4 regions of the Rhodococcoides sp. S146-33 genome follow, and region 1 is predicted to be linked to each of the others. Evidence: predicted binding sites of a transcription regulator. Region 1 holds the regulator's gene; each other region holds the start of a gene.
What was found. The regulator LexA, encoded in region 1, represses DNA repair genes until DNA is damaged. The targets are predictions, from matches to a motif close to CGAACANNTGTTCG.
Positions count from the first base shown of each region.

Region 1 (5,321 bases):
CGAACCCACTGTCGACGAGCAGGCCGAGATCTACGCCCAGGTGCTCGACGCCTTCGAGGGCAAGAAGGTCGTCGTGCGCACCCTCGACGCCGGCTCGGACAAACCGCTGAGGTTCGCCACTCATCCCGACGAGGCCAACCCGGCACTGGGCATTCGTGGCATTCGCATCGCCGAGGCCGATCGCGGCATTCTGTATCGCCAGCTCGACGGGATCGCTGCGGCAGCGAAGGCAACCGACTCCTCCCCGTGGGTGATGGCCCCGATGATCGCGACCGCGCAGGAAGCGAAGGACTTCGCCGCCGACGTTCGTGAGCGTGGGCTGACGCCCGGCGTGATGATCGAGGTGCCCGCTGCGGCACTGCTCGCCGAACACATCCTCGAGCACGTGGACTTTCTGTCCATCGGCACCAACGACCTGGCTCAGTACACGATGGCCGCAGACCGCATGTCTGCTCAGCTCGCCGGTCTGACCGATCCGTGGCAGCCCGCGGTATTGGCCCTGGTCGCGCACACTGCCGCCGCCGGTGCCAAGGCCGGTAAGCCGGTCGGAGTCTGCGGCGAGGCCGCGGCCGATCCGCTGCTGGCCTGCGTGCTGGTCGGACTCGGCATCACCTCTCTGTCTGCTGCGTCGGCGGCCGTCGCGCACGTGGGTTCCAAGCTGGCCACGGTGACGCTCGATCAGTGCAAGGCCGCAGCTGCGGCTGCCTTGAAGACCGACAGCACTGCCGCCGCCCGAGAGGCAGTGAGCGCGATCCTCGGCTGACGCAATAGTCTTTTCCCATCATGAGAAATCTGGGTTGGACGCTGCACGGAAACGGAAGAACCGTCGAGGCCGGGGCGGTGGTGGCACCGGACGAGCGGCTGTCGTGGCCGCGCACCATCGGTATCGGGATGCAGCACGTCGTCGCCATGTTCGGTGCAACGCTGCTCGTTCCGACGATCACCGGCTTCCCGGTCTCCACGACGCTGTTGTTCTCGGGCATCGGAACGGTGCTGTTTCTCGTCATCACCAGAGGCCGCGTGCCCAGCTACCTGGGGTCGTCCTTCGCATTCCTGGCTCCACTCGGTGCCACCCAGGCCAACGGCCCGGCCGCGCAACTCGGCGCCGTGCTGTGTGTCGGTGTCGTGCTTGCGGCCATCGGCTTCGTGGTCAAGTTCGCCGGTCGGCGAGTTCTGGACGCCGCGATGCCGCCGGTGGTGACCGGCGCAGTGGTCGTGTTGATCGGACTCAATCTGGCCCCGGCCGCAACGACGTCGTTCGAGGCGCAGCCCTTGATCGCTGCCGTGACGCTGGTTGCCATTCTGCTGGCCACAGCCGTGGGACCCGGACTGCTGGGCCGGCTCGGGATTCTGCTCGGCGTCGTGGTCGGCTGGGTCTTCGCGGCCGTCACCGGGGGAATTTCGCAACTACGCCTGGATGCCTTGAGCGCCGCGAGCTGGATCGGCTTGCCCGAGTTTCGTGGACCGTCGTTCGAGCTGTCGGTGATCCTGGTGGCGTTGCCCGTAGTCATCGTCCTCGTGGCCGAGAACGTCGGACACGTCAAAGCAGTCGCGGCGATGACCGGCAAGAACCTCGACGACGTCGCCGGTGACGCGCTGATTGCCGACGGGTTGGCGACCACCCTGGCCGGTGCTGCCGGCGGCTCGGGTACCACCACGTACGCGGAGAACATCGGGGTCATGGCCGCCACCCGCGTCTACTCCACGGCCGCGTACTGGGTCGCGGCCTTCACCGCGATAGTGCTCGCGTTCTCGCCCAAGTTCGGTGCCCTCATCTTCACCGTTCCCGACGGGGTCATCGGCGGGGCAACACTGGTTCTGTACGGACTCATCGGGCTGCTGGGCGTTCGCATCTGGACCGACGCCAAGGTGGACTTCGCCGATCCGGTCAACCTGATCGTCGTTGCCGCGGCACTGGTCGCGGGTATCGGCGACCTCACGCTGTCGGTCGGTTCGGTCGAACTCGGCGGAATCGCGTGGGGTTCGCTCGGCATTCTGGTCGGTTATCCGATCGTTTCGGCGCTCGCGAAAAGTACCGCGTCTCGGCGGACGTAGCGGGGGCGGTCACGGATCGCGCACGTTTTGGTCATCGACCCCCGGTGCACCGCGAAAGTAGTCTTGAACGGTGACGTCAGTCGCACCGACGACCGCGCTGTGACACCCCTTTCTCGCGGTCGACGACGGTGCGCACCGAACAAGGAGATCTGCGTGGAACGCACACTTTTCGAGCCCGAGCACGAACTGTTCCGGGAGTCGTACCGGAAGTTTCTCGAACAGCACGTAGCCCCCAATCACGCGAAGTGGGAAGAGCAGAACATCGTCGACCGCGGCGTCTGGGTCGAGGCCGGCAAGCAGGGCTTCCTCGGAACGGCCGCACCGGAGGAGTTCGGTGGCGGTGGCGTCAAGGACTTCCGCTACAACGCAATCGTCACCGAGGAAACCACCCGCGGCGGCTACAGCGGCATCGGCTTCACCCTGCACAACGACGTCGTCGCGCCGTACTTCATCGAGTTGGCGAACGACGAACAGAAGCAGCGCTGGCTCCCCGGATTCTGCTCGGGTGAGCTGATCACCGCGATTGCCATGACCGAGCCGGGCACCGGAAGCGACCTGCAGGGCATCAAGACCAAGGCCGTTCGCGACGGCGACGACTGGGTACTGAACGGATCGAAAACGTTCATTACTAACGGAATCAACGCCGATCTGATCATCGTCGTGGCGTGCACCGACCCCGAGAAGGGTGCCCAGGGCTTCAGCCTGCTGGTCGTGGAGCGCGACATGCCAGGTTTCGAGCGCGGCCGCAATCTCGACAAGATCGGGATGAAGGCCCAGGACACCGCCGAACTCAGCTTCACGGACGTTCGCGTGCCCGCAGCCAATCTGCTCGGTGAAGAAGGCATGGGCTTCATCTACCTCATGCAGAATCTTCCGCAGGAACGGCTCTCGATCGCTGTTGTCGCCGCCGCGGCCATGGAATCGGCCCTGGACATGACCATCCAGTACTGCCGAGATCGCAAGGCCTTCGGTAAGTCGATCGGCAAGTTCCAGAACACCCGCTTCGTGTTGGCGGAGTTGGCCACCGAAACCACCGCCACCCGCATCATGGTCGACAAGTTCATCGAACTGCTCAACGATGGCAAGTTGACCGTGCAGGAAGCCGCCATGGCGAAATGGTGGACCACCGAGAACCAGGTCAAGCTGATCGACCGGTGCCTGCAGTTGCACGGCGGCTACGGCTACATGAAGGAATATCCGATCGCCAAGGCCTACATGGATTCTCGGGTGCAGACCATCTACGGTGGCACGACCGAAATCATGAAAGAGATCATCGGCCGCGGATTGAATCTATGATCCGCTGATCCGAAAAGCACGAGGGCCGCAGCACACTGTGCTGCGGCCCTTCGCGTTTCGGTGCTGTTCTCTACAGCTTGCGCATCACGGTGACGACCTTGCCGAGGATGGCAGCGTTGTTTCCCGGAATCGGCTCGAACAGCGGGTTGTGCGGCAGCAGCCACACCTCGCCCTTCGACCGCTTGAACGTCTTGACGGTCGCTTCACCGTCGATCATCGCCGCCACGATGTCTCCGTTGTCTGCCACGGATTGCTGACGAACCACCACCCAGTCGCCGTCACAGATGGCTGCATCGATCATCGACTCGCCCACGACCTTGAGCAGGAACAGCGAACCCTGACCGACCAGCTCGCGGGGGAGCGGAAACACGTCCTCGACGGCTTCCTCGGCCAGGATCGGTCCACCGGCGGCAATTCGTCCCAGAACCGGCACGAACGTCGGCGTCGGCAAGCGATCCTGTTCCTCGGACGATCCGTCGACCGCGGCAGCAGCCTGATCGGCCTGTACCTCGTCGAGTCCGCGGACGTCGACCGCGCGAGGGCGGTTGGCGTCGCGCCGCAGGAATCCTTTTCGCTCCAGAGTGCGCAACTGATGGGCAACGGACGACGTCGACGTCAGGCCGACGGCATCACCGATCTCACGAATGCTGGGCGGGTAGCCGCGCTCGGTCACCGAAGCTCGGATGACCTCGAGCACCTTTCGCTGTCGCTCCGTCAGGCCGGCGCTGATGTCGGTGCCGACTTCCATGGCCTTGGGCGTCGGTTCCGCGGCAGGCTTCCCTGCGGCGGCCTTCGTAGGCACGGACGTGGTCGCCTTGGAACCGGTCGTCTTGGAACCCGTGGTCGACCTCGTCGAGGTCTGGTCCTTCATGCTGTCGGCCTCCTGCTGGTGTCCTGGATCCGGTCTGCGTGGTTCGGTCTGCGCGGACTGGAGTTGATGGTGTCGACTCGTGTGGCGTGTGGTTTCTGACACGAATCTAGCGTGTATCAGCTGTTGAATCAAACATCTGTTCGACTCGTGTCGCGTTTTCTGCAGACTTTGTCGGAGGCTCGTGATAGAACTTCGAACAAGCGTCCATCGAACGCCTGATCGAACAATCGATCCAACGAGCGAAGACGAGGTTCCGATGACCATCATCACCGATCGCCCCACCACCGCAGGTGTCCGTAGCCGGTCCACTGTCGTCGAACGTCGTCGCCGTGCTCGTCCTGCGTTGCGGAGCTCCATCGCGATGCGCGGTGCGTACACGACTCCGTGCCTGCCGGTTCTGGAGTCGTCCTGGACCGATGTCACCGACCGCGAGGCAGCCGATCGCGACTTCGACGAGACCTCGGCGCACTTCGCCGGTCAGCCGGTCCGGCTGCGATCGCTGGTGCTGTGGGTGCTCGCAGCCGTCGTCGTTGCCGGTGGCCTGATCGGCATCGCGAACCTACGAGCCGATGCGCCCGGCGCTGGGGTGCAGCCCGCAGGCGTCGTCGAGGTTCACGACGGTGCCGTGGTCGAGTACGCGCCCGGCAGATGACCACCGGCCCCATCGCACACGCCGATGACTGAGTATCCTCGACTGATTGCTCCGACACGCATGTTCGATGTCGGCGCATCGGCTACGACGGAGGCTCCTTCATGCATTGCCCGTTCTGCAGGCATCCCGACTCACGCGTGGTCGATTCGCGTGAGATGGACGAGGGGCAGGCAATTCGGCGTCGTCGCTCCTGCCCGGAATGCGGTCGGCGATTCACCACCGTCGAGGCCGCCGTGCTCGCAGTCGTGAAGCGGAGCGGAGTGACCGAACCGTTCAGCCGTGAAAAAGTCGTCAAAGGAGTGCGCAGGGCCTGCCAGGGCAGAGATGTCGACAACGACGCGCTGAATCTCTTGGCTCAGCAGGTGGAAGACGCCATTCGTGCCGCCGGCTCCGCCGAAATTCCCAGTAACGAGGTGGGGTTGGCCATTCTCGGTCCGCTACGCGACC
Region 1 covers NZ_JCAJWY010000002.1:1,098,260-1,103,580, forward strand. The annotation lists gene ptsP (phosphoenolpyruvate--protein phosphotransferase) at 1-763, shown strand, start outside; gene AC5WEY_RS13700 (uracil-xanthine permease family protein) at 784-2,055, shown strand; gene AC5WEY_RS13705 (acyl-CoA dehydrogenase family protein) at 2,209-3,351, shown strand; gene lexA (transcriptional repressor LexA) at 3,422-4,099, opposite strand; gene AC5WEY_RS13715 (hypothetical protein) at 4,479-4,874, shown strand; gene nrdR (transcriptional regulator NrdR) at 4,976-5,321, shown strand, end outside.

Region 2 (5,321 bases), 520 kb from region 1:
TGTTCGCCTACACCGCCCACGCCACACGCTCCTACTCCGACGTCGCGTACGAGCCCGGCGATGTTCTCCTCTTCGGTCCGGAACCCACAGGACTCCCCGACGAGGTTCTCGACGACCCACACGTGAGCGACCGCCTTCGCATACCGATGATTCCCGGCCGTCGATCACTCAACCTCGCCAACGCAGCGGCGGTGACGATGTACGAGGCATGGCGGCAACACGGGTACGAGGGCAGCGTCTGACGGGGTTGCGTTCGAGTGCGCTCGAAGCCCTAGCGTGCGTTTCATGACATCTGCAGCACAACGGACCGATTCACCACGTACCTGGCTTCGGCCGGGCCGCCCCGTTCTGTTACGCGAAATCAATTGTGAGCGTCGACAAATGGCCGGACACTTCTGCTGTGACACCGAACCGCGACGGCTCCCCTCAGAGCTCGATATCGTCGATCCTGCCTCTATGGGATCGGCGGTGTTCGACGTGCCCGCGCCCAGTGCCGGTCGACAGCTGTCGGTAACGATTTCCTGGCGATGGACGGGCGTCGGTGCACACGCCCGGGCAGCGCTCCAAGCCCAGCCCGACACGACGGACAGGACTGATCCGAATATCTAAATAGCAAGTAAGAGAATTGGATTCGACTTATTCACCGCTGGCCGGAACACTGCCTTCGGCGCTCGATCGGCGGTGCAAACAGCTTTGGCCAGGGTCCGGAAACCTCACTTCCGCGACGATTCATTCCCGGATGCCAGCGGCACCGTTATACAAACCTCGGCAGCATGCTGCCGTGAAGGACTCGAGCGGGGTACGGTGTGCCGCATCGACCCGTTTCGTTCGTGAAGGAGCTTTCTGTTGTTCTCTGTTTCCCAGCCCCGCCGTTCTTCTTCCTACTCCTCCACCACGCGATCGTCGAGTCGGTTCGGTAACCGAATTGCCCGTACCGCAGCAATATTCGCTCTCGGTTCAGGAATGACCGCCGCAGCGCTGATGGGCACCGCCACCGCGTCGGCCGCCCCAGTCAACTGCGTGTCTCCGCCCTCGGCCAACGACATCCAGGTCGACGGCACCGCGAGTTGCGGTGCCACTTCGGAGGGCACCGGCCGGGCCACCGCCGGTGCCGCTGACAGCGGTACCGCGGTCAGCGTCAACGACGGTCCCGGATCGACGGCCACATTTGCCAACGGATTCGGCGTCGCACTCGGAGCGAGCAAGAACGCGGGTACGGCCTACGCCTTCGCACTGGGTGGAGGCATCGCACACTCGTGGGCCGACGCCGGCCAGACCACTCTCGCCGTCGCCGGGTGGGGCTCCGGTGCCACCTCCGAGGGCCGGGGTGTCGATTGCGTCGGACCGCTCTCTCTGGCGCTGAATCTTTCCAGCGGTCAGTTCTGCGTCCTCGGTAGCTGATCTTCGGGGACTCGATCCCCGGTCGTCGAACGGAGCCGGTTACCCGAAGCCAAGGCTTGAGGTGATCGGCTCCGCCGACGCGTGCTGACAACACAGTCGCAGCGAACTCAGAGACTGTGGAAGACGCACCGTGTGCGGTATGAGCGGCCACCGCGTCGAGGTTTCGACGTTCCAGCAGAGTGACGACGATCGTGCCCTCGATCATGTTCCTCGAGTCGGCAATGCGTCCTCGAAGTGGCGAATTAAGTCGAGTAGGGCCCATTTCTCTGCACGCTTATGGGCGGCAATGGGCTCGCACCCGACCGGGACCACCTTTCGACCGTGGAAATGCACCCCCGCCGATCGACGATGGTCGTGGTCGATCTCTGGGAACTGCGATGAAACCCGCGCCTCCTGCGGAGACTTCCCGATGGGCCTCTCGACTCCCTCGAACTCGGGCGACGTACGGACAACATCTCGCCAGCACCAGCGTTGCAGCCGCCAGGTTTCGCCGTAAGTCGTCGACGCTCGAGTACTTCTCGAAGAAGCCGAGAGCTCCGACCGCCTCACCGAACTCGGCGACGGGTTGGGTCCGGCATTGGAAGCGGCGTAGCACAGGTCAACGGTGGAACGAGCGAGGCGACACCGTCGGTCATCCCCCTGAACAGGGCGAATCAACTCCTCGTTGGCTTTATCCGTTTCTGTCGGTGCCCCGGGTTACTGTTCATCTTGTTCGAACATGCGTTCTTGTTTCGGGTCACCGGGGGGTGAATGGGGATGGCTGTACCGATCGTGTCGTTGGAGGCGTTGACCGCCGCTGCGCAGGCAGAAAACCAGCATGCGTTCCGCAAGATCGCCGCCTGCTACGACGTTCATCGGACCTGGATCACCCACGATTCCAAGTTCAAGCATTACAGCCGGTACGGGCGCACCGAGATGGCGGCCGCGTTGGGCTGCTCGGCGACGGTCGCCGAATCGTACATCTCCGTCGGTGTTGCCCTGCACACGCGACTACCCCTGGTACGGACAGCATTCGAGGCCGGGGAGATCGATCTTCCGCGAGTGCGGACGGTGTGCCGGATCCTCGACAACCTCTCCGACGAGATCGTGCGCATGGTCGAGGACGAGATCGTCGAATCCGCCCGCCGCAATTCGCCCGGTCCACTCGAGACGGAAATCTGGGACATCTTGCTGCGAGTCGCCCCGGAGGAAGCGGCAGCACTACGCGAGTTCGCGAAACGATTCAGGCACATCTCCTACAACCCGGCCGGTGAGTTGGCGCGGATCCGAGCGGAATTGACTGCACCCGAGGCCGCGGCGGCGTGGCAGCTGCTCGAGGAGATGGCCGACACGCTCTGTCCGAAAGATCCTCGCGGCAAGCAGGACCGGTTGTGTGATGCGTTCATGGCGAGGATGCACGGCGAACCCCGACTGGCATGCCTGTGCCAACGCGAGGACTGCCCGAGAAAAGATGCAGCGTTGCCGGATCGTCGGGTGCCGTTGACGATGGTCACCGTCGACATCGCCACCCTCATCGGGTTGCTTGCGAACCCTGCGTATCTGGCCGGTCACGGTTCGATCGACCCGGATCTCGCACGAGAGTTGGCGCGTAACAGTCAATGGCAGGTCCTGCTCACCGAGGCGGTCACTCTCGCGGAGAAGCTCGGCCTGGCGGTGCAGAACCCGGAGACCGGGGAATGGGAACGACGCAGCGGCGGCGAGAAAGCAGGGACGGCAACGGGATCCGATGCGGGATCCGCTGCGGGAACGGTGACGGATGAGGACACAGACACGCACGCAGACACCGACGTGAACGCAGACGCAGACTCGGCAGATGCTGCTGATGATGTGGAAGGCGGGTCGGCGACGGATTCGGAGGCGAAGGCTGGTCCCTCGACCTCACCGACTTCGGCCAGTGCACCCGCATCTGAACGTGCGCCGGAAAACACTCCGGCACCAGAGACGCCGGCAGACGAGATGGGCGAGACTGGCGGGCCTGAGGAGAACGAGAAGACCGGCGAGGTCGACGAGACTGCCGGGTCCGAGGAGGACGACGAGTCCACACCCGTACCTGCGACCGATCCGTCGGCAATTCCCGAAACTGATGCCGCCGAGCCTGTCCGGAAGAACGCAGCGACACGTGCAGGGACACCGGTGACCGACCCGCAGGCGGACGCACCGTCGGCCACCGACCCCGAGGCAGCTGTTCCCTCGGAAACCGCGCCGGCTTCAGGATTGTCTCCGGAACAGGCATCGCCGGCACCTGATATCGCATCGAGCTGTGCGCAATCACGTTCGTCTGCAACACCATCCGGCCCCGCAGCCTCCGGCCAGACACCAGCTGAGGGCCTGGCACCAGAAACAGGCCCGGCACCACCAACAGGCCCGGCATCAGGAACAGACCCGGCACCCGCAGCCGCAGCCGCCAGCGACGACCGGCACCCGCATCGCCTGGAATCTCTGGCCTCCGCTGCAGCGCTGTTCTGTACCCACACACCCGTCGGCAAGGGCACACGGCACAGCTCTGCCCTCGACATGCCCATCGCAGGCCCGCGCGACGACAGGACGATCCACGCAGTAGGCCACACGCCCGCAGCCCGCACACCCTCAGGTATTTACCTCGGCAACGCCTCCCTCGCCGCTGCTCTCGAAGCAGCGATCGCGGCCGACCCCACCCTCGGCACGTCCGTCGCACGGGATCCACTGACCGACCGGGCCCTGATCTACCGACCCGATGCCCTGACCACCGCCGCCGTTCGGCTCCGCGACCGCCACTGCCGCTTCCCCGGCTGCCAGCGTCCAGCAGACCGCTGCCAACTCGATCACTTGATCCCGTTCGATCACGCCGACCCACTGGGCGGCGGCTGGACGACGGTCAACAACCTGCAATGTCTCTGCGAGTTCCACCACACCGTCAAAACCGCCGGCTACTGGAGCGCCGTCATGCTCCCGGGCGGCGCGATCCTCTGGACCTCCACCTCGAAGACCACCCGAATCACACTGCCCGCCAACGGCACAGCCGTCCCCATCCTCGACAACGACCTGCGCCCACACATCCCCACCAAACCCAGACGATCCGGCATCATCGCCTACCCCCAGCAACCGGACAACCACGAGCAGGAAGCAGAACCAACAGCCGAAGACACCGAAGCCCCGCCATTCTGATCAGTGACCCTCTGGAACGGCATCAGATCCAGCTTCCGGTGCTCGGCAGTATCGGTAGCGGAGGGAAGGGCCGAACACGAACGAATGTCGACCTTGGCCGCACACCGGGTGGATCTGCGCGGCCTGCGAAATCGTCATCATCCGTCGACCTGCATACTCGAGAGATGAGCTACTCACGTGCAACCGCTCGCCCGAGGGCGCTGTCGTTGCACGGCCGGATACGAGTGCTGACGATGAGTGTGGCGGCGCTCGCCGTAGCGGTGAGTGCTCTGGCGATCTATCTCGTCGCGGAACAGGCCCTTCGTTCGCAGGTCATCGACCGCGTCGGGCGAAACAGCGACGCCCTGATGGCCAGTGCAGCGTCGGGCGCTTCGCCCTACCTGTTCGGTTTTGCGACCGAAGATTCCACAGCGAAAGTCGCACTGGTCGCGACCGGCGGGGAATTGATGACCTCATCGAACGGTGCCGATCCCTTCATGAACTCCGATGGCGTTCTGGATGCCCCCGAGAAGTCGGTCGTAGACGGCAGCTCGGATCGGTCGTTGCGCGAAGTACGTGGCTATTACATATCCGCCCAGCGCACGGCCTCCGGGGAAACCATCATGGTGGCCGAATCGCTCAGTGGAGCATCACGCCTCCTTGCCAAACTCACTCTGGCTCTCGTCCTCGTCGGAGGATTCCTCGTCGCGCTTGCCGGCGTCGCCGGTACCGCGGTTGCCCGCACCGGCCTCAGACCCGTCACCCGCCTCCGCGCAGGCACCGAACGCGTTGCGAGG
Region 2 covers NZ_JCAJWY010000002.1:581,123-586,443, reverse strand. The annotation lists gene AC5WEY_RS11220 (tRNA (cytidine(34)-2'-O)-methyltransferase) at 1-242, shown strand, start outside; gene AC5WEY_RS11215 (DUF6764 family protein) at 847-1,401, shown strand; gene AC5WEY_RS11210 (DUF222 domain-containing protein) at 2,158-4,545, shown strand; gene AC5WEY_RS11205 (HAMP domain-containing protein) at 4,710-5,321, shown strand, end outside.
Region 2: a site for LexA is predicted at 2,115-2,128, ahead of AC5WEY_RS11210 (DUF222 domain-containing protein). Genes of this name have one in related genera too.

Region 3 (5,321 bases), on a different contig from region 1:
TTCTGGTCGTGGGCCTCGTCTGCGATCGACGGCGTCGACGCCCGAGCGGCACGTGGTGGATGCTGGCACCGGCGAGTGCTCGAGGGGTGGCCCTCCTCGCTGTTGCAGTGGGCGCGGTCGAGGTGGCGACAATGCTGCCTTACTTCGCCGCGATCGACGCGGTGGCCGCGTCCGGCCGGGGATGGGCGTTCTCGGTCTCGCTTCTCGCGGTCTACGTGCTCATCACTCTGCTACCGGCTCTGGTCCTGCTTGCATTCAGAGTCGCTGCATCGCAACTTGTTTCGTCAGTTCTATGGCGTCTGACGCAACGCGCTCAACGCTGGAGTCAGGACGCGGTGGGAACCGTATTGATCGTCGTGGGTGCGCTGCTGGCCGCAGATACGGCCATCGATTTGAACCTGGTGTGACGTCGGCCCCGGTCGACTCGAGGAAAGGATGCGTTATGAGAGCAGTGAAATTTCGGGCAACCGATGCGCGCAGCATCGTCTTGATCGTCGTCGGCGCAGTGATGGCACTGTTTTTCTGGGACCTGCGGGTGTTCTGGTTTCAGGGCGGCCCCCTCGGCTGTGTCCTGATGGTCCTTGCTGTGGTGGATGTATGGGACTCGCGGCGCGCCACCGGCAGGCGCGGAATTGTCCGCGAGTTACGCGACGACATTTTTGGACGCGAGGATTCGACCGACACACCGGACCGCGATGGTCGCCGATGAATCGGATCGCTGCGACGGTACTGAATTTTCGGTCCCCGCGTGATAAACAAGTCCGGGGGTCGACAGCTGTTTCGTAGCAGGCTTTGCGGTGATTGGTGGTGACCTGGTGGCGAGCAGTCTCGATGCGGGCTTCGTGGCTCACTCGCGTCGGCGTGGCCTGACCGCAGTCGGCACTGCAGTGATGGTTCTGTGCTTGGTGGCCGGTTGGGGCGTCCTCTACTTCATCTCTCTGGTGGGTGCGCTGTGGCGTTTCCGCGAGCCCAATGCTCCTGCTCCCGTACTCACGCTGTCGGATCAATGGACGGACCTTGCTGTGGGTCTGATTCAAGTGGCAGTAGGGACCGCGGCAATCGCTTCGGTGTACTTCGTTCGTCGTCGTACATTGCCGGCGGTATGGCCGATGCGTCGCGGTACTGCGCTCGAGGCGGCGATTACCTGGTGTGCCGCAATCGGTGCTGCGTCCGCCCTGCTGCTCATGCTGTCCCGGATGGATGTGCTCCGCTTCAGCTTCTCGGTACCGGCTTCGATCGAATCCGATTGGCTTGCAGTCGTTTCTGCGCTTGCGGTAGGTCTGCGCGAGGAGCCGATCCTGGTGGCATTGCCGGTGTTGCTGCTCGTGGGCAGGCTGCCGATCTGGGCCATCATGGCGTTGTCGGCCACGATGCGGGGCTTGCTCTACCTGTACTTCGGCGGTGGCGGTTTTCTGTGGGCAGTGTGCTGGGGTGCTGCGGCAGTGTGGGTCTTCTATCGCTACCGACGGCTGTGGGTGTTGATCGCAGTGCACGGTCTGGTGATGAACGTTCAGGTGTTCGATCGAGTGATTCCGTCCGACAACGCCGCAACGATCATGCAGTGGGTCAACATCCTGATCCTGTTCACCGCGTTGCTGTGGTGGCTCACCCCGAGGGCGCTGGAGGCGTTTCTGCCGAACACGGTGGCTGTTCGCTACGGCGATTCGACCGTCGAGACAACGCCGATGGTGGCCGAGGTCGTGCTCAATCCCGAGAAGCTCGACCCGGACACACCCAGAACCAACCCGCCAGTCAAGCCCTGACCATTCGGGCTTCGCGGCATTCCCAGTCCGAGTCGAATCTGGTGGTGCCATCCGTATCGAACCGATGCTTGCGATAGAACGCAATCGCGCGGTCGTTTCCTGCAGCGACCCAGAGATACGCAGAACCTGTTCGGTGACCGATTGCGTCGACCATTAGTTCGGTGGCGACGCCAGTGCCGTGATGACTGGGCAGAACATTCAGTGACCACAATTCCGTTGCGGCCGGGGGTTTTACGTCCCGCGGCGGGCCGCCGGTGGCGAAGCCCACGATGCGAGAACTGGCGACGTCCACAGCGCACCGGGTCCGGATCCCACGTGCAGACGCGTCGTCGAGACCGGCGATGATCTGCTACCACCGTTCGATTCGGTGTTCGGGCCTCATCGCATCGAGCTTGGCGTCGTTCATCATCCCCGCATACGTCGCCTTTCAGATGGCCACGTGTGCGGTGCCGAAATCATCCTCATCACCGGGCCGGACGTCACGAATCGAGTAGCTGACCACCGCTCCGTTACACCGATCCTGCCGTCGAAAGCGCGCGATATTTTCTTGTCGTACCCCTCTCGTAGTATCGAATACATGTTCGATACCGGGGGGTGGGGAGCGGCGGAAACGCCGTCGGTCGATGACTGCATCGCGGGATTTCTCGATGTCATTGCGCTGAGCCGTGTCAACGAGAACCTTGCCCGGGCAGGGACCCTACTCGCGTACTGCGACGTCCTCGAGATGCGTCTCGAGGCCGCCGAGGCCGCCGATGGCGATCCGGGTGAGACGGTCCGAGGTGCGCTGTGTGATTTGGCCGTGACGATGACCGGCACGCGTCGCGATGCATCGGTGGTGCACGACGTCGCGGAACGCCTACATCGAATGCCGTTGACCGCCTTGCGTTTCGTGACCGGAAGCTTCGACTGGTCGACGGTGGTCACCATCACGTCGGTGTTGCATCGGGCCAGTGACGAGACCATCTCGAAAATCGAATACGAGGTCTGCGCTGCAGGCGGCCGAATGCGCCCGCAAGCCTTGCGGAACCGAATCTGGCGGTTGTGGATGAAGGCAGATCCGGACGGCGCTGCGCAGGCTCGCGAGACCGCGAAATCCGAGGAAGTCGGAGTGCGGATCGACCGAACCGGTCCTGGCGGTATTTCGACGCTCATCGCGAAGATCACGGATCTGGAATCGGCCGAAGCCGATGCGCTCATTGTCGAGATCGTCGGTACGGTCTGCAAGGACGATCCGCGGTCGACGGGGATGCTGCGGGCCGCCGGACTGATGGCATTACTGCACGGTGAGCACTCGCTGGTCTGTCAGTGCGATCTCAATGACGATTGCCCGGTTGCCGGTGCCGCCGATGATCTCCCTCCTCGGCGCGGGCACCTCCTGCAGATCGTGGTGGCGGTGGAGACTCTGCTGGGGCTGTCCACGGAACCTGCGACCTTGGCGGACGGAACTCCCATCGATCCCGAGGTGGCGCGCATCGTCGCCGCCGACGCGAAGTGGCAGGCAATGCTGACCGAGTTGGTCGACATGCTGAAGCCCGAGCAAGACAAGCCCAAGCAAGGCAGGCACGAGCAGGACAGGCACGAGCCGCGCAGTCCAACGCGCAAGAACCCGAACGACAACAAATCGAACGACGGCGATCCGGACGACGACGCCCCGAACTACGACACCCGGGTCGACGGCAGCCCGAACGGCGACGATCCGGACGACAACAACAATCCTGACGACGCCGATCCGGACGGCGATGATCCTGACGACGCCGATCCGGACGGCGATGATCCTGACGACAACGGTCTTGACGACGAAGGTCCTGAAGATCCTGACGACGAGGGTCCCGATGATCCTGACGATAACGGTCCTGACGACAACGGTCCCCACGGCGATGGACCCGGCGGTTCTGACGACGATGGGCCTGGCAACGATGGACCCGGCAGTTCTGACGACTATGGGCCCGGCGGTCCCGGCGATGGAGGCGGTGGTTCCACCGGAGGCGACGACCCAGATGACGGTCGCGGTCCCGCGATGAAGGGCTCGAACCGTTGCGCTGACCCGATCAATCGGGACGATCCCGAAGACCCTGACGACCCGGCCGGTCAGTCTCCACCCGGCTTTTGTTTGCTGCGCACAGTGCTGGGTATCGGCCGGGTGCGCAGTGCCGCTCAGCTTCCGCCGGTGCGCGGCACATGTGCCCAAGATTGTCCGCCTGCCGATCAGATTCTGGGGGAGGAGTCTGTCCGGGATGGGCTTGTCGCACGTTGGCTCGGGTGGATTGCCGAACAGCCCGAGCGTGCGCGCGGCATTTTCCCCGACGGTCATGGCGGACAAGGTGTTCCGTCGCGAGCCGCGGTGACCTATCGGCCGAGCGCGCGCGTCGCTGCCTTCGTGCGGACGGCCTATCGCACGTGCACGTTCCCCCACTGCGACGTGCCGTCGGCCCGGTGCCAGATCGATCATCTGGTTCCGTTCGACAAAGACGATCCGAGGCGCGGCGGGTGGACGATCGTGACCAATCTTCAACCGGTGTGCGTCTTCCATCATCAGGCGAAGACCTCGAAAGCGTGGTCGGCGGTGATGCTCGCCGGAGGGGCCATTCTGTGGTCGAACTCTGTGGGTCTACGCGCGGTCACGTTGCCGGAGTTCTCGACCACGTGCTCTCCCCGACGCCGCCGTCGCCGAAAGAAATCGGCCGACAATGCGCCGTCCCCGCTCGAACCCACCAGATGGGAGCTCGAGTTCAGCGGCTCTGTACCGCCGACACTCGCGGACTTTCGTTCTGCGTCTTCGGACACTGAGAGGAAAGAACTGGCAGAGATGAGACGTGCGTACCGCGAGCACTGTCGCGTCGTGCACGCGCGCATCCGGCTCGATCGGAGCAGATACGATCCTGCGCCCTTCTGAAAAATAGACCGTCCAGAGTGTGGTCAGAACCGCACACCTGCTACCTTGAACGCCGTTCAAGTCTCTGGGGCAGGTGACCGCCCCACTCCTCGAGGAGCCACCCGTGTCAGATGTCGACAGCAGTACCCGCCCGCCGAGCCGTAAGGTCAGCCGAATGAACGTCTCCGCCCGGGATATGGCGCAGATCGCGGTGTTCGCAGCGCTCATCGCTGCTCTCGGCCTGCCGGGATCGATCACGGTCGGCTTCTCCGGCGTCCCCATCACCCTGCAGACCCTCGGCATCATCCTGTCCGGAGCGATCCTCGGTGCCAGGAAAGGCACTGCTGCGGTCCTGGTATTTCTCGCGCTGACCATGATCGGCCTCCCCCTGCTGGCAGGTGGACGTACCGGTCTGTCGGCGATGGCCGGGCCCACCGTCGGTTACCTCATCGGTTGGATCCCGGCGGCGCTGCTGATCGGCTGGCTCACGGCCCGCATCCTGCCGAAGTACTCGATCGCGCTCGGTCTGGCGATCAACGCCGTCGGCGGCATAGTGGTCGTCTACGTCTTCGGGATCATCGGTCTGATCCTGCGCACCGACGTCGGCGTCCTGGCCGCAATCACGTCCAACGGCCCGTTCCTGCCCGGTGACATCGCCAAGGTCGTCGTCGCGACCGTCGTCGCCA
Region 3 covers NZ_JCAJWY010000005.1:87,358-92,678, forward strand. The annotation lists gene AC5WEY_RS20050 (GAP family protein) at 1-407, shown strand, start outside; gene AC5WEY_RS20055 (hypothetical protein) at 443-709, shown strand; gene AC5WEY_RS20060 (CPBP family intramembrane glutamic endopeptidase) at 816-1,763, shown strand; gene AC5WEY_RS20065 (GNAT family N-acetyltransferase) at 1,753-2,055, opposite strand; gene AC5WEY_RS20070 (HNH endonuclease signature motif containing protein) at 2,341-4,656, shown strand; gene AC5WEY_RS20075 (biotin transporter BioY) at 4,811-5,321, shown strand, end outside.
Region 3: a site for LexA is predicted at 2,124-2,137, ahead of AC5WEY_RS20070 (HNH endonuclease signature motif containing protein). Genes of this name have one in related genera too.

Region 4 (5,321 bases), 400 kb from region 1:
TCAGATTGAACCAGGAACCGTCGGCGAGATCGACCGTCACGCCGTCGAGTCGGTCGATGTTCGCGGTTCGATCGGCGAACGCCGCGAGAACGGCCTCGGTGCGACCTGCCGCGTCGTCGACGGTCGAGTTGATCTCGCCCGATGCGCTGTAGGTCTCGTAGGCTGCCATCATCTCCGACAGTGGGCGGTCCTGTGCACCGAAAGCAGCGAGCACATGCAACGCGGCGAGCATGCCGGAGTCGGCACCCCAGAAGTCGCGGAAGTAGTAGTGCGCTGAGTGCTCTCCCCCGAAGATGGCTCCGGTATCGGCCATCTGCTGCTTGATGAAGGAGTGGCCCACACGGGTTCGTACCGGCGTGCCACCGCGCTCGGTGACCAACTCCGGCACAGAACGGGAGGTGATGAGGTTGTGGATGATGACCGCGCCCGGCTCCTTGGCCAGTTCGCGCTCGGCCACCAAGCAGGTGACGGCGGAGGGCGACACCGGGTCGCCCTTCTCGTCGACGACGAAGCAGCGATCGGCGTCGCCGTCGAACGCGAGCCCGATAGCGGAGCCGGTCTCGACGACGAAACGCTGCAGATCCACCAGATTCGCCGGATCGAGCGGATTGGCCTCGTGGTTGGGGAAGCTGCCGTCCAGCTCGAAGAACAACGGCTCGATCGTCACCGGCAACGGGCCGAACACTGCTGGGACGGTGTGCCCGCCCATACCGTTGCCCGCGTCCACAGCGATCTTCATGGAGCGAATTCCCGACAGATCGACCAGGTCTCGCAAGAACTGCGCGTACTCGTCGAGGACGTCGCGCGAGGTCACCGTTCCGGCCGGGCCGTCGAACTCGGGTACCCCGTCCACCAGTTCGGCCTTGACGGTGGCCAGACCGGTGTCCTGCCCCACCGGCTTCGCGCCTGCGCGGCACAGCTTGATCCCGTTGTACTTCGCCGGATTGTGACTGGCGGTGAACATCGCCCCCGGGCATTCGAGCAGGCCCGAGGCGAAGTACAGCTGATCGGTGGACGCCAGGCCGATGTGCACCACGTCGAGACCCTGGGCGGTGACACCATCGGCGAAGGCCCGGGACAGTGCGGGCGACGAATCACGCATGTCGTGGCCGATCACGACCGACTTTGCGGCCCCAGCCTCGTCGCGCACGAGACGTGCGAACGCGGCTCCGACGTCTCGCACGAACGCCTCGTCGATCTGCTCACCGACGACGCCACGGACGTCGTAGGCCTTGATGACGGCGTTGACGGACTCTGCGGTTCGGGCCACGAAGATTCTCCTGGTTATCGTTCTTGCGACGCCGCACACCGGCGTCGTCGAGCGTGTGACGGTGCGTCCGCACCAGTATCGGCAGAACGGCACCGACCGTTTCGGTTCTGCTGGAAAACCTTGCCAGACGCCAGTCGGACCGGCCAGTCGGACGTCGCTACACCACACCGGTGCGCGCGGTGGCTCAGGACGTGGGATCGGGAAGAACTCGAAGGTGGCCGCGCCTGCCGGTCCGGACGGCCGGGGCGGATCGACGTTCACCGTCGGACGGACGAGACGCGGACCGATCGATCTCACGGTCCTCGGAGCGGACGCGATCGCCGCGGCCGGCCTCACGCACCGCCTCGGCCAGTGCCGTCAGGTCGTCCTCGTCGGGTGTCGACGTCGAGTAGCCGCCCTCGTACCGTACGAGCTCCCAGCCCTTCGGCGCGGTGGTCGTCGACGCGTGTATCTCGCACAGATCCCACGAATGAGGCTCGTCCACGGTGGCCAGCGGCCCGACGACCGCGGTGGAATCGGAGTAGACATATGTGAGCGTTGCGACAGCAGAACGGTTGCAACCAGGCCTGCAGCAGCCACGCAGTGATCTCACGAGTGCAGACTATCCGGTAGGTGCAACCGACCGAACGACCGACACACCGGACGCGCGCGATAACCTCCCCCCATGCCTCGATTCCCCTCCGCGCGCAGGATCACCTCTCGGTCCGTGGCACGGCACGGCCGCGGCATCCGCGGACCGGTTATGCCCGAGGACATGCCGGCCAGACGTTCACGGGCGGAGAAGTTCGACCGACTGGTGCTCGACGCGTTCGCGCGAATCGATCATCGGTGGCACGACAAGCTCTCGAAGCTGGACATCGCCGTCGACGACGTGCCCAAGATCAGAGCGCTGGACCCGGAGTCCGTGACATGGCCACCCGAAGTCGTGGCCGAAGGTCCGGTGCCGCTGTCGCGGTTGGTGCCGGCCGGGATAGACAAGCGCGGAGAGACGACACGCGCCAGGGTGGTGTTGTTCCGGCGACCGCTCGAACGTCGCGCAAAACACCCCGAAGATTTGGAAGACCTGTTGTTCGAGGTTCTGGTGGAGCAAGTAGCAACGTATCTCGGGATCGATCCGGACGAGGTGGATCCGAACAGCGCCCCGGAATGACTACGGGCCGAGGACAACCGAATGACTGCGCAGGGCTCAGCCGATACCGCGCTTGAGTCGACGCCGTTCCCGCTCCGACAGCCCACCCCAGATTCCGAACCGCTCGTCGTTGGCGAGTGCGTACTCGAGGCATTCGTCCTTGACCTCGCAGCCGAGACAGATTCGCTTCGCCTCGCGGGTCGAGCCACCCTTCTCCGGGAAGAAGGCCTCTGGATCGGTTTGCGCGCACAGTGCGCGCTCCTGCCACTGATCCTCGATCTCCTCGAACATCTCGTCGAAACCTGCAACGAGACTGAGGAACGGCTTGGCCGGCGGAACCGACTCGGCAACGAACGGCATCAGGTCGGCATCGGATTCGACATCATTGTCGATATCGGTGTCGGTCTCGATGTGCGTCTCGATCGTTCGCGCCACGTACGCAGAACCCGCGTCGGACGTGACGCTCGAATCTGCCCCGTCGACGGACTCGGTCTGCGGCGCGTCGTCGACTGCGCTGAGGTGTGCAGTGGGTCCGCCCCGCTGATCACGTGTCACGTGCTCGTCATACATCGCTTCCGCCTCCTCACCTGTGGTAGCGCAGATACTTTCGGTCTTCGTGTGCTCGGATACCTTGCCCCGCGCAGGTATTCGGTCGAACTGGCGAGTCCGAGCGCACATGCGCTCGTCCAACTCTCGACCTCTACTCGACGTCCACGCGAGGACGAGCAGGAAGGGAACGAGTGTTCGAAACCAGGTTCGCTGCAATCGAACTCGTGCTGCGAACACTGAATGACATACCTGTGATTAGACACGCACAGGTGTGTCGCGGTCAAGCCGATCGCGCAAATCCAATACCATCCCATGCCCGAAATCGGCTGTCTCCCCGAATCGGAGCCCGTCCCGTGCGTGTCGCGTCTGTTATGGCACCTGCACACAGTCCGCTCGTCGGGCTCAGCACCGGGTGGGCGCTCGCCCGGCACTGCTGCAACCCCACTAGGCTCGTGCGTTGTGAAAGTTACTGTTCTGGTCGGTGGCGTCGGCGGCGCGCGGTTCCTTCAGGGTCTCAAATCCTTGTTCGGCGACAACCCCGAGCACGAGATAACTGCGGTGGTCAATGTAGGCGACGACGTGTGGATGCACGGCCTCCGCATCTGCCCGGATCTCGACACGTGCATGTACACCCTCGGTGCTGGAATCGACACCGAACGCGGATGGGGCCGTATCGCCGAGACCTGGAACGCTCGCGACGAGCTCGCGGCCTACGGTGCCGATCCCGACTGGTTCGGACTCGGAGACCGTGACATCGCCACCCACCTGATTCGCAGTCGCATGCTGCGCACCGGTTTTCCCTTGTCGGCCGTCACCGAAGCTCTGTGCAACCGGTGGCAACCGGGCGTCCGGTTGCTGCCCGTCACCGACGATCGGTCGGAGACCCACGTCGTCGTCACCGATCCCGACGACCCGAGCGGTGAACAGCAACGCGCAATTCACTTCCAGGAGTGGTGGGTTCGTTACCGAGCTCAGATTCCGACCCACAGTTTTGCCAACATCGGTGCCGAACAGGCAACTCCGGCACCAGGAGTGGTGGACGCAATCACCGAAGCCGACGCGGTCGTCCTGGCACCGTCCAATCCAGTGGTGAGTGTCGGCGCGATCCTTGCGGTGCCGGGTATTCGTGGGGCGCTCCGGACCACAGCGGCCAAGGTGGTCGGCCTCTCCCCCGTCGTCGACGGTAAGCCGTTACGCGGCATGGCCGACGAGTGTCTGTCCGTCATCGGTGTCGACACCACGGCAGAGGCGGTCGGCCGTCACTACGGAAGCCGAAGCGGGACAGGAATTCTCGATGCGTGGCTGGTACACACCACCGACTCCGCGGTTGTCGACGGCGTGGACGTGCAGTCGGTCCCGTTGCTGATGACCGACCCCGAGACCACCGCGGTGATGGCGCGTACCGCGCTGCTCGCGGCCGGACTCGACCTGTGATCGATCCGGGCGAGAGCGGTTCGATGTCTCCGGTACCGAGCGATCATGCACCGGGCGGTTCGATCGAAATGCTGCCGATCACCGGGCTCCCGGAATTCAGACCGGGTGACGACCTGGCGTCGGCAATCGCCGAGCGAGCGCCATGGTTGCGCGACGGCGACATCTTGATCGTCACCAGCAAGATCGTCTCCAAGGTCGAGGGTCGGTTGGTGCAGGCTCCGCGCGACGCGGACGAGCGAGACGCTGCCCGCAGGCTGCTGGTGGAGCAGGAAGCGGTGCGCATCGTCGCGCGCAAGGGCCGAACCCTCATCACCGAAAATCGGCTGGGCATCGTGCAGGCCGCGTCGGGCATCGACGGCTCCAACGTCGACGGCGGCGAACTGGCCTTGCTGCCCGAGGACCCCGATGCCAGTGCCGCAGCCCTGCGCGCGGCTCTCGGCGACCTACTGGGAGTGACGGTGGCCGTGGTGGTCACGGACACCATGGGGCGGGCGTGGCGAATCGGCCAGACCGACGCCGCCATCGGCGCTGCGGGCCTGCCGGTTCTGCACGCCTACGCCGGGGCCGAAGACGGTCAGGGCAACGAGCTCGTGGTGACCGAGGTTGCGATCGCAGACGAGCTCGCGGCCGCAGGCGATCTGGTGAAGGGCAAGCTGGGCGGTGTCCCGATCGCTGTCGTACGCGGCTTGGCACCGGTCGACGACGGTTCCACTGCGGCCGCTCTCCTGCGCGGCGGCGAAGACGACCTGTTCTGGCTCGGCACCGCCGAAGCGCTCGATCGCGGCCGCAAGGAGGCTCTGCTGCTGAGACGGTCGGTGCGCTCGTTCTCCTCGGACTCGGTCGATCCCGAACTCGTTCGCGCATCGGTCGCCGACGCCCTCACCGCCCCTGCCCCGCACCACACCCGACCGGTGAGATTCGTGTGGGTCAGAACCCCGG
Region 4 covers NZ_JCAJWY010000002.1:702,308-707,628, reverse strand. The annotation lists gene AC5WEY_RS11805 (phosphomannomutase/phosphoglucomutase) at 1-1,270, opposite strand, end outside; gene AC5WEY_RS11800 (DUF3499 domain-containing protein) at 1,455-1,862, opposite strand; gene AC5WEY_RS11795 (metallopeptidase family protein) at 1,935-2,420, shown strand; gene AC5WEY_RS11790 (WhiB family transcriptional regulator) at 2,457-2,690, opposite strand; gene cofD (2-phospho-L-lactate transferase) at 3,408-4,382, shown strand; gene AC5WEY_RS11780 (coenzyme F420-0:L-glutamate ligase) at 4,406-5,321, shown strand, end outside.
Region 4: a site for LexA is predicted at 3,133-3,146, ahead of cofD (2-phospho-L-lactate transferase). Genes of this name have one in related genera too.